One region of the Paenibacillus sp. NPDC057886 genome, then DNA from elsewhere that is predicted to be linked to it. Evidence: riboswitches for the same ligand, from Rfam matches in the RefSeq annotation. Region 1 holds a riboswitch; the other holds the start of a gene.
The links. A riboswitch is a leader RNA that binds a small molecule or an ion and turns the genes downstream of it on or off. The one in region 1 is predicted to bind cobalamin.

Region 2: another riboswitch for cobalamin. It lies ahead of ACFVQB_RS13420 (ABC transporter substrate-binding protein); the one in region 1 lies ahead of metE (5-methyltetrahydropteroyltriglutamate--homocysteine S-methyltransferase).

The regions. Positions count from the first base shown of each region.
Region 1 is NZ_JBHVMZ010000002.1:281,708-289,223, forward strand. Features, by position in the region: gene ACFVQB_RS08385 (hybrid sensor histidine kinase/response regulator) at 1-1,161, opposite strand, end outside; gene ACFVQB_RS08390 (anaerobic ribonucleoside triphosphate reductase) at 1,536-3,497, shown strand; gene nrdG (anaerobic ribonucleoside-triphosphate reductase activating protein) at 3,494-4,003, shown strand; cobalamin riboswitch at 4,272-4,472, shown strand; gene metE (5-methyltetrahydropteroyltriglutamate--homocysteine S-methyltransferase) at 4,693-7,041, shown strand; gene ACFVQB_RS08405 (glycoside hydrolase family 3 C-terminal domain-containing protein) at 7,185-7,516, opposite strand, start outside.
Region 2 is NZ_JBHVMZ010000003.1:611,844-619,359, reverse strand. Features, by position in the region: gene cobT (nicotinate-nucleotide--dimethylbenzimidazole phosphoribosyltransferase) at 1-468, opposite strand, end outside; gene ACFVQB_RS13430 (ABC transporter ATP-binding protein) at 515-1,336, opposite strand; gene ACFVQB_RS13425 (FecCD family ABC transporter permease) at 1,333-2,379, opposite strand; gene ACFVQB_RS13420 (ABC transporter substrate-binding protein) at 2,376-3,371, opposite strand; cobalamin riboswitch at 3,777-3,924, opposite strand; gene ACFVQB_RS13415 (histidine phosphatase family protein) at 4,072-4,719, opposite strand; gene cbiB (adenosylcobinamide-phosphate synthase CbiB) at 4,710-5,690, opposite strand; gene ACFVQB_RS13405 (adenosylcobinamide amidohydrolase) at 5,735-6,553, opposite strand; gene cobD (threonine-phosphate decarboxylase CobD) at 6,534-7,516, opposite strand, start outside.

The DNA.
Region 1 (7,516 bases):
GGCAAGGTTCTGGCTAACCGCCAAACCGAGATTGGTTCCCACCAGCTTCTGTGTACTAATATTTCCGTCCAAATTGTTAAATGATCTACGCTTATTGTCCGATGACAACATGCGTCCGGTGTACTTCACATGGAGTTGAAGCGTACCCGCTTCCTCTGCATCTCCACCAACTACAGTTGCCGTAACCAATACCGAGCCTGTCCGTGTTGAATCTAGAGCATACTGAATGACATGGGCCAATAGTTGTCCGATCTTAATTTCATCCCCAACGAAAACCTGGGACACATTCAGATCAAGGTTCAATCCCAGCTCAATGTTCTTGCTCAGCGCCAGTCCAGCATAGAGATAAACGGTATTCTCAATCGTGGCTACCAGATCAAATGGATCATCGTGTACGACCGTTCGGCCTGCGTCATTGACGTTAAAACTCATCATGTTATTCAGCAGGGAGAGCAGAATGTTACCGCTGGTTTCAATCATATTCACATATTCTGTCTGCTCGTCCGACATATCCGGTGTGCGCATCAGGTCCGTTAATCCCAGAATGCCGTTCAGGGGATTACGAATCTCGTGGCTCATCAGCGACAGCATCTGCGTTTTGGTCATCGCCTCAGACTCCGCACGTTCCTTCTCTGCCTGCAATTGCTCTTGCAGTTGCTCCGAATCACTCAGCTTCTGTTCCTGAACTTGCAGCGTATCTTCCAGATCCACGACATACCCGAGAAAAACGGCCATCGCTTGCAGTGTTTTCATATCCGTTTCACTGATCACATAATCAGGATCATCCATCAGACAGATTGTGCCGAACGTTTCCCCGGACCTCCGCATAATGGGAATCCCCACAAAGAAACGATTGCCCAGTCCGCTTGTTACGTCCATGGATTTCGTAAGGGGATGTTCACATGTATCCGTGATGATCAGACTGCTGCCCTTATCTCTTAATACCAGGCTGCAATATGACGCTTCAAATGGAAGTTCACTACCTTTGGCAATCAACTCTTCCTCGCGGTTAAAAGCCTCCATAATAACATTGGTCACGCCATCATTCGTAGCAACGAAGATGGTGTTCACCTTTAAGATTCCGCTTAATACGTCTACAATATGGGACGCGGCTTCCTGTATATTTTCATAGAAGCCCCTTGTAATGCTTACCGTTCCCATGACTCACCCCTCTTGTCTTAGCTGCATTTCAAATCCGTATTCCACAGTATGATTCAATCGATTAACGAGGGTTCAAAAGTTCCGAAACAGCTGTCACAACCTATACATATATAAGGTTTTCTATCCTTGTTTCAAGCATCGTCAACTGTACTTGCATGGTAAATAGAAATTATACGCTTACCCTCCAGCTTTGAAAACCTTTATCATTCAGGGCTATAAATCACGACAGTCGATCAACCTCTCACATGTGATCATTATCACACCCAAATAACAATATATAGTTTATAAATGGATAAAGAAACTCTACATGTAGTGTTCAATGATTGGACATTATCCCTATACAATTTCAATTTCATTATTTAGGAGGAACCGATATGAACATGCTTGAGTATGCCTCTCCACCGGCATCCGATCTGCTATCTGACCTGGGAAGACGAATTATTGGTGCTGAAGACGGAGATACGCTGAGGGAGAATGCCAATCTGAACGGAGACTCGTTCAGCGGCAAGATGAGCAGGCTCGGTTCGGAGACCGCCAAATGGCATGCTCTGCGTCATGTGCTGCCTCACGAGCTCGCTGTATCTGTGGAGAACGGAGATCTGTATGTACACGATCTGGATCAATATGCTCTTGGAACGACCAACTGTATCTTTATCCCGTTTGACCGGCTGCTGGCTTCCGGATTCAACACCGGCAACGGTTCGGTTCGTACACCACAGACGATCATGTCTGCCATGGCACTCGTCGCCATTATTTTTCAATCCCAGCAGAACAGCCAGTACGGCGGCGTATCCGCCAATAAAATCGACTGGGATCTCGCTCCTTATGTGAAGCGTTCGTTCCGTAAGCATTATCGGAAGGGACAACGGCTGTTTGGGGAGAATGACCGAATTGACGATGAGCAGCTGCATCTGGATAGCGATGAAGCAAAGGAGAAGTGTCCTCGAACCTTTGCCTTTGCCTGTGAAGAAACGGAACTGGAGACTGAACAGGCTGCGGAGTCCCTGATTCATAACCTGAACACCATGAGCAGCCGTGCTGGCGGACAGATTCCTTTCACTTCACTGAACTACGGACTGTGTACTTCAGCCGAAGGTCGGCTCGTGTCCCGGTCGTTGCTGGAAGCGACCATTCGTGGACTCGGTAACGGGGAAACTCCCGTGTTTCCACAGCATATTTTCCAGTGCAAGCAAGGAATTAACCAATCTGAGGGAGATCCGAATTACGATCTGTTCCGGCTCGCTGTGACCTGTTCCTCACGGCGCATGTATCCGAATTTTGTCAATGTGGATGCTTCCTTCAACCTGCCCTATTATCAACCGGAAGATCCCGATACGATCATTGCGACGATGGGATGCCGGACACGCACACTGGCTGATCGCTTCGGACGCAATCGTCAGAGCGGCAAAGGGAACCTGTCCTTTAATACCATCAATCTGGTCAAGCTCGGCATTCGATATGGGATCTGCCAGGGAACAAGAGCCATCGCTGACCGGGCGGGCTTCTATACGGCATTGGAATCCGTCATGCACAATGCTACGGATGGACTGCTGCACCGGTATCGAATTCAGATGAACCAGCCTGCCAAAGCATCGGACTTCATGATGCGGGAAGGAGTGTGGGAAGGTGGTGAACAATTGGCTCCGAATGAACCGGTAGCCGACCTGTTGAAGCATGGTACGTTATCCCTTGGTTTTATCGGGCTTGCTGAATGTATGACCGCTCTATATGGCCGTCACCATGGACAAGACCTCCATGTACATCGTGAAGCTCTAAATGTTATTCGTACGATGAGAGAGTTCTGTGACCGGATGAGTGAGCAGCATAACCTGAATATCACTTTATTTGCTACGCCCGCCGAGGGTCTATCCGGCAAATTCACCAAGATTGATCGTGAGCGATACGGCAGCATCGTTGGGGTCAATGACCGGGAATACTACACCAATTCATTTCACATCCCGGTCTATCATACCCTTCCTGCCTATCGTAAGATTGAATTGGAAGCTCCCTTCCACTCATTATGTAATGCCGGGGCGATCTCTTATGTCGAACTCGACGGGAATGTAAGGGCCAATACCGCAGCTTTCCAACGAATCGTGCAATACGCGCTGGCCCAGGACATCGGGTATTTCTCCATTAATCATCCGATTGATCGCTGTCCTTCCTGTGGCTATGAGGGCGTCATCGGAGATGTATGTCCTGGATGTGAAGCTCATGAAAACCACGTGCATTTCCAGCGACTGCGCCGGGTGACGGGATATCTGACCGGTGACTATAAAGTACGCTTCAATACGGCGAAGCAGGCCGAAGTGCGAGACCGGGTGAAGCATCGGTGAATCTGTATGGTTATATCCCGGAATCAGTGAATGAAGGTACGGGCCTGCGTGCTGTGTTGTTCATCAGCGGATGCCGACATGCCTGTCCGGGCTGTTTCAGTCCCGATTCGTGGAGCTTCCGGGCAGGTGAACCTTTCACGGCGGAGCGGCAGCAGCAGATTTTACATGAAGTGACTTCGCACCCCTTGCTGGAAGGGGTTACCTTATGCGGGGGTGATCCTTTTTTCTCTGCCGCAGAGTGCACCTCCTGGGTTCGGCAGCTTCGGACCGCTCGGCCTAATCTGACCGTATGGGCCTACACGGGGTTTGTATATGAAGAGCTGATTACAGACCCGTCACGGGCGGAGTTATCCCGGCTATGCGACGTCATTATCGATGGGCCTTATATCGCAGCTGAGCGTGATGTGTCTCTTCCTTTTCGCGGCAGTCGTAATCAGCGCATCATCGATGTGGGTGCAACGATGGCTGGCCAGACAATCGTTACCATGCAGTTAGATGCATGGTAACGGTTTTTTTATTGGGTTGAATCAAGCATTAGCGTGGGCGATGATTGGGTTCATTTTAAGGAGTTTTTTTAAGAATTCAATCTGGCAATAAACCAAGGTTTCATAGGGTTCTATTTTATTTCCGATCGGATTAATGTTATATGTTGCAAGCCCGTAGGTTATCGTCTATGATTGGTAGCATAAGAGCAAGTATACGACGATTGCATCATTATACAATCTATCCTATATGCTTGGTCACCAATTTCATAGCCGGAGATGTGTACGCACATTTCTGCACACGGAAACAGGTGCCGACCGCGCTAAACGCGTGGTCAGGCTTAAAAGGGAAGCACGGTGTAAGTCCGTCGCGGTCCCGCCACTGTAAACGGGGAGTCTGTACATAAGCAATCCACTGGTGTATCCACCGGGAAGGACATGTACAAGACCATGATCCGTAAGCCAGGAGACCTGCCTGTTTCGACAGCATCGCATGACCTACGGAAGATAGGGAGGTGTTAGAGCAACCGCTACAACTACTTATAGCAGGTGTTCTTTCCCATTCTATCTTTGTGCACAGTCGTCAATCTTGATGCCTGTTTCTCGGGGTATGGAATCGGAAAGAATGCCTTTTTTTGATGCTTTCAAATGAAACACACCACAATAGCTTCAACTTGATGAGTTTATTTATTATAAATGAGGAGGAATTTTACATGTCGCAATCACAGCAACAACAGGCACAAGTACTGACAGGCAACCTCGGTTACCCCCGCATCGGTGCGGGACGCGAATGGAAAAAAGCACTGGAGTCCTTCTGGGCCGGTCGAATCGATGAATCCACGCTTCATCAGGAGCTAACCACGCTTCGGTTGCAGGATCTGAAGAAACAGCAGGCACAGCAGCTCGATCTGATTCCTGTGGGCGACTTCTCCTACTATGATCATATTCTTGACGTATCCGCGATGTTTGGCGTCGTTCCTGAGCGTTTTAACCATTCAGGCGGACCGGTATCCGTATCTACCTACTACGCCATGGCCCGGGGTAATGATCAGGCAACCGCCTGTGAGATGACCAAGTGGCTGAACACCAACTATCACTACATCGTACCTGAGATTCATAATGACACTGCATTTGCATTGCTTGAAAATAAACCCCTTGCCGCCTATCGCGAAGCGAAGCAGGAGCTTGGGCTGGAAGGTAAACCGGTCGTTGTCGGCCCGTACTCGTATGTACGGTTCGCCAAAGGCTATGACGCGGAGCGCTTCGCAGAGATCGTCACACGCCTCGTTCCAGTATACGGCCAGCTTCTGTCCGAACTACAAGCAGAAGGCGTACAGTGGGTACAGATCGATGAGCCTGCTCTGACGCTGGCGGTCTCTTCCGAAGATGAAGCCTTGCTGCAACAGGTGTATGCTGCCTTGGCACAAGCCGCACCGGAATTGAAGCTGCTGCTTCAAACGTACTTCGAATCGGTGGAAGCTTATCCGGTCGTGACAGCACTGCCTGTAGCCGGAATCGGCCTGGACCTGGTCCACGGCTATGAAGGCAACCTGGCCAGCCTGCGGGAGTATGGCTTCCCGCTGGATAAATGGTTGGGCGCCGGTGTCATCGACGGGCGCAACATCTGGCGCGCCGATCTCGCGGAGACGGCGAAGCTGCTGGAGCAGGTGGCTGAATTCGCAGCCGAAGGCAAGCTGATCATTCAGCCTTCCTGCAGCCTGTTGCATGTACCGGTTACTGCCGCTCAGGAGAGCGCGCTTGATCCGGTACTGCGCAATGCCCTGGCCTTTGCCGACGAGAAGCTGGAAGAAATTGCGACGCTCGGCACGTTGTTGTCCGGCGGTGCGAAGCAGGCGGACCAAGCAGCGGCTTTGGCTGAAGCCAGCCGCCGCGCCCAGGCGAGCACCGAAGCGGTGCGCCTGCTGAGCGTGTCCGAATCACGGACACGCCTGAGTGGTGCGCCTGCAGGGGTGCACGCTGACGAGCAGCTGCTTCGCAACGCGTCATTCCAGGAGCGACGCGAATTGCAGCAGCAAAAATGGTCGCTCCCGCTGCTGCCAACAACAACCATTGGCAGCTTCCCGCAAACGGCAGACGTGCGCAAAGCACGCGCACTCTTCCGTAAAGGTGAATGGAATGCGGAGCAATATGACGCTTATGTGCGTGAACAGATCCAGGAATGGATTACCATCCAGGAGGAAATTGGTCTGGATGTGCTGGTACACGGTGAGTTCGAACGTACCGATATGGTCGAGTTTTTCGGTGAGAAGCTGACCGGATTCGCCTTCACCAAAAATGGCTGGGTACAATCCTACGGCTCACGCTGCGTGAAGCCACCTGTAATTTACGGAGATGTGCTGTTCAATGAACCGATGACGGTGAAAGAAACGGCGTATGCCCAGACACTGACCAACAAACCTGTGAAAGGCATGCTCACAGGCCCGGTAACGATTCTGAACTGGTCCTTTGTCCGCTCGGATATTCCACGCAGCGAAGTATCCTACCAGATTGCTCGCGCCATTCGGGACGAGGTTGAAGCGCTCGAGCAAGCAGGCATTGAGATGATTCAGGTTGATGAGCCAGCTCTGCGTGAAGGACTTCCACTCAAACGAAGCAAGTGGGATGAGTACCTGCAATGGGCCGTGGAATCCTTCCGTTTAGCTACTGCAACCGTAAAACCAACAACGCAGGTGCATACCCACATGTGCTACTGCGAGTTCGATGATATTATTGATGCCATCAGCGACTTGGATGCAGATGTTATCTCGATCGAAACATCCCGTAGCCATGGGGAACTGGTAGGCAGCTTCGAGCAGAATACGTATGACAAAGGCATCGGACTCGGTGTATACGACATCCACAGTCCGCGTGTTCCAGGCAAGGACGAGATGTTGAATATGATTGAGCGTGCACTTCAAGTACTGCCAGCAGATCTGTTCTGGGTGAACCCTGACTGCGGCCTGAAAACACGTGGTAAAGCCGAAGTCGTAGATGCATTGAGCATCATGGTAGACGCTGCTCGTACGGCAAGAGAACGGGTAACCGCTGACTCCTCAATCTAATCCGCGTTTTAGCTTTCCAATAGTTAGATTACAAACAAAAAGGGAAGTCCCAGTCATGACATGACAAGGACTTCCCTTTTTAGCGTTATTTCTTGTTTAACGAACCGGGCACATGCTATTAGCTGCAATTTCCATAGGTCGACTTAACGAATCTCGAAATGGCTGACACGGACTCCTGCGGACAACACAAGATAAACATCCTGTTGACCTGATACGCCTTGAAGGTCTGCCTTAACCGTGGACCACTGCTGTGCCTCACCCTGTGCCAGTTCCACGCGTCCTGCCAGTGTACCGTCAGGTGCGCCCAATCGAACTTCCAATGCCGCATCTGCCTGTTCTGCCGATACACGAGCTTCAAGCGCTGCTGCTCCGCTGCCAAGATCGGCATCCTTGAAGGCAATCCATCCTTGCTCTCCAATCACACGGACAGAAGTTCCGCCTTCCTTGCTCTCATCCAGATCCACACCAAAGTATG
Region 2 (7,516 bases), on a different contig from region 1:
AAGAATGGCCTGAATCGCTTCGCCCCGGGTCATTGCAGCACCCTTCGCCATATTGGCTGTTCCTTTGCGGACTTTGCGGGAGACCAGGTCTGGATGATCAAGATCCGCATTCACGCCGATATCCACACAAATCACATGAGCTCCAGCGTGGCGCGCAAGCACATTGACAGCCGCTCCCCCTGCTAGGAAATTCAGGACCATCTGTGGTGTTACCTCAGCAGGAAAAGCACTAATCCCTTCTTCAACCACCCCATGATCCGCAGCCATAACGATGACAGCTCTTCGATCAAAGCAAGGTCGAGCCTCACCGGTGATCCCCGCCAGACGAATAACCAGCTGTTCAAGCTTGCCCAGACTGCCGGGTGGCTTCGTCAATGCATCCACATGCGCGGAAGCTTCAGCCGCAACTGCCTCATGTGGACCCACGATCCGACCCATTAACTGTTCCAACACCTGTTCATTATTCATACAGCCAGCACTTCCTTTATCAAAATATGGGGTTGCCCCGCTTCATTCACTTCTTCTCCCGCCTCAGCAATAGCTGTGGCAATCCATTGTCGGGATGATTCACCATGGCTGGGCTCACCTTGAAGATCTCCCGAATGTTCTCTTCCGTCATCAACGTATGGGGTGTGCCACTGCCCACACAAGTCCCGTCGCGCAGCGCCAGAATGTGATCGCAAAATTGCGCGGCCAGGTTCAGATCATGCAGCACCGCCACAATCGTAATATGATTTTTTTGACGCCACGCCGATAATAACTCCATGAATTGCAATTGATATTTGATATCAAGAAAGGTGGTTGGCTCGTCCAGCAACAACAGTCTGGGCTCCTGAGCCATGACTTTGGCAAGCGCAACCCGCTGCCGTTGTCCGCCACTAAGTGCATCCAAAGGTCGTTCGGCCATGTCACTCAGGCCCAACTCCTCTAACACCTTATCAACTACCGCTGCTCCATCCGACGATTCCTTTCCAAGCCAGTTCTGGTAAGGGTAACGTCCCATCTCGACAACATCCCTTACGGGATAAGAGATGGCCGGCAGTCCATCCTGCTGCAAGACCGCAATCATGCGCGACAGATCTTTACGCGTATATGAGGAAATGTCGCGGCCATCAATCTGTATGCCGCCTGCGTTCGGCTGTTCGGTTCCGGCAAGTAGCTGAAGCAGGGTCGATTTTCCACTGCCGTTCGGACCAACAACACCCCACCATTCACCCTCTGTGACTTGCCAATCCACCGCATGCAGAGCCCGATGGTTACCATACATTTTACCAGCTTCTTTGACTTCTATCATCGGCCGACTCTTGGTAAGGTCTGTTTTCATGAATGTACTCATGGCATCATCCCCTTCCGCAGCTTTTTGTTCCGGTGTAACAGATACGCGAAGAATGGCGCTCCAACGAAGGCCGTAACCACACCCAGCGGAATTTCGGTTGGGGCCAGCAATGAGCGGGCAATCGTGTCTGCCCAGACCATAAAGATGGCCCCGCCAATTGCGGACAAAGGCACCAGCAAGCGATAATCAGGTCCCACGATGAGCCGCAGAATATGCGGAATGACCAATCCAACGAAGCCGATCACGCCGGATACAGAGACAGCACCTGCCGTAAGCAGCGTACCTACAGCTAGCACAGACAGCTTCAATCCATCAACTTGAACCCCAATATGCGCGGCCTGTCGTTCCCCCAAGGCAAGCACATTCAACGAACGCGCACGGCTCCAGAGGAAAATCAGTCCCAGCACAAAATACGGGAAAAGGATGGCCGTATACGACCACCCACGCAGTGCCAGACTTCCCATCGTCCAGTATATAATTTCATTGATTGTCTGTTTCGACATGGTCGACAGGAAGGAGACTACGGCTCCCAGGAAACTTTGCATGACCACTCCAGCCAGAATCAGGCTGTGTGTCGGTATTTTGCGTCCTTCACGAGCGAGGGCCAGTACAAACCACAATGTGATTACTCCCGTCAGAAACGCGACCAGTGGCAGAGTCCAGATCCCAATGAGCGCATACTGTAATCCAAAAAAAATCAGAAAAGCCGCACCTACCGATGCACCGGACGATACGCCCAGGGTAAACGGATCAGCCAGAGGGTTACGAAGAACCCCCTGGAATCCAGTTCCGGCAATCGCCAGTGATGCACCTACAAGCACGGCAAGCAGTACACGTGGGAATCTGACCTTCCATATAATCTGTTCTGCTGCTGTATTCCAGTCAGGAACAATCCAGTCGCCCAGCCAGGGAATGCGATGAAGCAAGATGCCCGCAATGTCCAAGGCAGGCAGGGCAACCGAACCGATGCCCGTGCAGATGAGCACGGTTAACACAAGCAGCACAATTCCGGCCGTTCCGTACACTGCCAGTTTTTTACTCATTTGAACAGATCAGGGTAGATCGCTTTGGCTACTTCTTTCAGACCTTGGGTTACCCGTGGTCCCGGACGGCTCAACAGGTTGGCATCCAGACCGATGACTGCATCATTTTTCACAGCCGTGATTTGATCCCATCCGCTGCGTGCTTTGATGATTTGATCCAATGTTTTGGAATTTTCATCAATGACATCGTTCGCATACAGGATAACGTCTGGATTGGAAGCAATAATGTTCTCTTCATTAATCTGATTCCAGCCTGTCAGATCGGAAGCTACGTTGTTACCTCCGGCCAGTGTGATCAATTCATCCATGAATTCACCTTTACCCACAGTCCAGCCTGGGGAGAACTCAACATATACTTTTTTCTTTTCTTCCGGTTTAACTGCCTTCACAGCTTCAGTTACATCAGCCACATCTTTTTTCATCTGGGTGATGATCTCCTGTGCTTTTTCCTGATGATCCGTGATTTTACCAAAGGTTTCAATGTTGTTCATCACATCATCCACTGATTTAGGATCTGTTTTGAAAATCGTAATGCCCAGATCGCGCAGTTTCTTCACAGACTCTTCGCTCATCGAGATACCTGTGAATACGATATCGGCTTCTGCGGCAATGATGGACTCTTCGTTCGGCTTGGCCACGCCGCCCATTTTCGCTTTGGTTGTCGCAGCTTCAGGATAATCATCATAGTCGGATACCCCTACAATCTGCTCGTCCAATCCGAGTGCAAACAGCGTTTCGGTCTCAGCTGGAGACACGGATACGATTTTTGCTGGTGCCTTGTCAAACGTGAACGATTCACCCGTTGCATCTGTAACGGTAAGTGGATATTGTGTTTTGAGATCCGTCTGCGCCTGGCCTTGGGATTGCTCCTGTGCCGGTTGCGAGGTTCCTGTACCCTCGTTCGTTGTTGTTGTACCACAACCGGCCAAAGCCAGTGCCAGCATCGCTGCGCTCAGCAGTGACGCCATGCCTTTCCATGTCTTGAAATTCATTGTGTTCATTCTCCCCTTCTCTATCCATTCTAGTGAGTAGTGCTCCTGTCCCAATTCCGCTTGAATTTGTGTTCCTATATAAGTTGATCCATCAAACTTTACACTAGGCCACTACGATTGCAGTACCATCTTCCGATCGCTGTTATCCCCAGATTTTTTTTGATTCCCTTTTCGAAAAGGAAAAAATCCGGTGATAAAGGCGAACGCTTACGCTCCTTCAGATTGGTTCTGCACTCTTCGTTCTCTTGTAAATATTAGGTTCATCTTATATGAAAAAATAAAATCCCCAATCCTTGGGTCAGGATCAGGGATGACGTCTCGCATGTGGCGATCTGTGCATGGTCAGCTTGGCGCTGTATATGCACAGAGAACTGCCCGAAACGCTGTCCTTTCCTCGAAGGAACACCGGTTTATACGTCCAGGGCAGGTAACCTGACTTACAGGAATTCATCCTGATTTACAGTGGCGGGACCGTGCCGGATTTACACCGGCTTCCCTATTTCACCCGTTTGCCGTTCATGGCCTTCTATGAACCCATGAAACATTGCTGCGGGACCCTTGGTCGCTAATATTGTTCAACCATTCAAGTGAGCATCCTGCATCCTTGGTAGAGCTTGTTGAGCCTCCATCCGATGATGCACTTGCTAAGTCACACTTCTGTTGTGATTATAGGTTATATTGTACATCCTTACAACCCGATTTACGGAAAAGTCAATCTGGTTCCAACCCAGCTCCCCCCATTGCCATCCAGCCGAATCTTTATCGCTTGTCCTGGTATCACCTGCGTATCCCAGAATCCTTGATCCGGAATGAGACGTGACACCATATAACGAATAACACCGCCATGCGTAATGACGGCTATCTTTGGTACGTTCGTGTTGGGAGAGTGCAGTATGGGTGAAAAGGACATCAGACTCTCTTCCATAAATGAATCAATACGCTCTGCAAATGCTTTCCAAGGCTCACCCTTAGGGGGTGTCATCTCCTGCGGGGCATCAATCCATTTTCGGTACTGTGGATTGTTCTTGAGCTGATCGTAGGTCAACCCCTCCCACTGACCAAAGTCGATCTCCCTTAGTCGGGGATCAAGCTCGGCCTGTCCCGCTTGGGACGGTGCAATCTGTGTAAGTGTCTGCTGACAACGCTGCAGATCACTGCAATACAGGGCGTCGCATGTGATATTGCTGAATTGCTCACGCAGCGAAAATAGCTCCTGCTCTGCTCCGGGCAACAGTCCGATGTCGGTATGCCCAAGATATCTTTTTTCCAAGTTCCACGCCGTTGTACCATGACGTATCAAAATAACCTCGCGGCTTTGCATTCCACCCTGTCCAGCTTCTATCTCCATAGCAGTGCACCTCCAGCAGACCATATCACTAAGGTGACCAACGAACATAATAAAACAAAAGAACCTGCTGACCAGAACATAAGCCGTGTTGTTCGTACGATATCTTCTGCTTCCATCCGCCTTGTAGGCTCGCCCATATAAGCGCGAAATGAAGCCACTCCGTGATATACGTTATGCCCGCCAAGTCTTATGCCTAATGCTCCAGCCACCGCCGACTCGGGAAAACCGCTATTCGGGCTTGGGTGCAGTCGTGCATCCCGGAATACCATGCGCGATGCCCCTCTTGCATCCATCTTCATGAACCACGCTCCCATAATCAACAGCAAGGCGGTAAGCCGTGCGGGAATCCAGTTGGCCCAATCATCCAGACGGGCAGACGCCCAGCCGAGATGAAGATATTTTTCATTTTTATAACCCACCATGGAATCCAGTGTATTCACGGCCCGGTAGGCCATGGCAAGTGGTGCACCACCAATCAGGGCATAGAACAATGGAGAGACAATGGCATCCACGATATTCTCCGCCACAGTCTCCACCGTCCCTCGCACAATCTCCGGTTCATCCAGATGAGCCGTATCACGCCCTACAATCATACCCAGTGAACGTCTCGCCGCAGGCCAGTCCTGTTGTCTCAGATGGCGGTAAACTTCCATGCCTGCATCTTTCAAACCTTTCGAGGCAATGGTGGTTGCTATCAGCACGACTTCTGCCACAACCGCAACGGCGGGATGGATAAGACCCAGCACATAGATTAATCCCCAAGTCAGTGCAAAAGAACCGCCTGCAATCAAAAGTGGAAATAATACGCCTGCCCTTTTGAGAGCCTCGTTCGAGTCCACCCGCGACCTTATCGCCCGCTCCAGTGCAGAGATGGCCTTTCCCATGCCAATCACCGGATGAGGAATCCAGCGTGGATCTCCGATGAAGCGATCCAATATGTATGCTCCTACAATAATCCAGGCTCCAGCCATTCCCGTCCAGATCGGCCAAGTAGCCCATTGATGCAGCAGAGATGTCATTGCTTGTTATTCCTCTCTTTCCACTCCTGCGCGGCTTGCAGGCTTTCCGTTATTGTGTCATACACCAGCCTGCCGATAGCTGCACCCATGACCGTAGCCGTCCCGGCATAACTGATGAGCGGTTTATTTACTCCAGCCTGGCTTACCGCGAGTACGATGGCATCCGTTGTTGTTCCGGTTGCGGTCAGACCATTCTCTGAATCCACCACACCGAAATCAGCCAACGCAGCAGCCTTCGCCTCTACCGCGGTCTGAATGGCATTCACCATCGCTCCAGCTGTCATACGTCCATTCATCCACAACATGATATTGATTGTACCCGGAGTATAGGTTGAAGCCGAAACCTTCCCAGGTTTCTGAGACACAATCTCATTGCGAATCTCATTCCCCGCAGCATCGAACACGGTTCTTGCAGAACCTGCCCGCGCAGCATTGGATACACCTGCTGTAGTACAGCAAAGTAATCCAAACTCATCGCTTTCGTATTCCTGGATGGCTGTGTGCTCCAATCGAACCGCAGTCAGAAGACCGGCACATTGTTCCTGCTGCTCCTGCCATTCAATCAACAGATCGGCAATATCACGTGGTGGATCGTCACAGCGATAATGTTTGTCCACATATATGTTGAATATACGGTCCAGTTCAATCATGCCGCCTCCATACACGGCACTGGAAAGTGCTGTTACAACAGCGGGGCTGGACGCTTTAATATGCCGTTCATGTGCAGAGACGTATAATCCCGGCCACACAGAAGATCTGTATTCGTTCTGGTCCTGTTGTAAACGGGAGTAATAATTATAGAATGGCAGTGCCATCGCTTTGTCCCCCTGCCTCTAATCTGGTTGTCGGATTAGGCTCAATTACATTTCCCATTGTTTCCAGCAAACGTCCGTTAGCCTCCGCGTCCTTGACCGCAAAACGTACATGCCGTTCCCCAAGTCCGGGATACATTGCGCAGCTTCGGATCAGTATACCTCGTTCACCGAGAGCTGCCTGCATGGATGTCGCTGTCCACGGTTCTGGGAGAGCTACCAATATAAAGTTGGCTTCTCCTCGCGTCACCTGACATCCCAAAACCTCCAAGTCTTCCGTTAATCTCTTTCGCTCGTGTGACACCAGTGCCATTGTCTCCTGTTCAAAATCCTCCCCGCTGCGCAGACAGGCCTCTCCTGCAATCAGCGCCAGTCCATTCACACTCCAGGGGACCTGTTTCTCTGTCATGGCACGAATCCATTCGGGACGACCCATCGCATAACCCAGACGCAGGCCTGGAATCGCATAAAACTTGGTCATCGAGCGAATGATGATCACTTGCGGATACTCTTTCAATCTGGGCGCAAGCGATTGCCGCTCTGATTCAGGAATAAAATCGATAAATGCCTCATCGACAACCAATATCGTGCCTGCTGTCTCTGCTTTACGAGCAAGCCGTTGCAGAACGTCCACCGGATACTGTACCCCATTGGGGTTATTGGGCTGTCCAAGGAAAAGCAGGTCCACCCGCTCCATCAGCTTTTCAATATCCTCCGGTTCTGCTCGCCAGTCCAGTTCTTCCCGTCCTTGAACATGATGGACTTCTGCTCCAAATTGTCTGGATAATGCACTGTACTCCGAAAAACCGGGCTCTACTGTACCTACTCTACGCGGCGCGAGTCCAAGTAGGATTAGAGCCATGCTTTCTGCCGCCCCGTTACCCACAGATATGTGATCCGGGGTTAAACCCAGTCGGTCACTGAGCAACATTTTGAACGCCCGATGACCCGGATCGGGGTAACGAA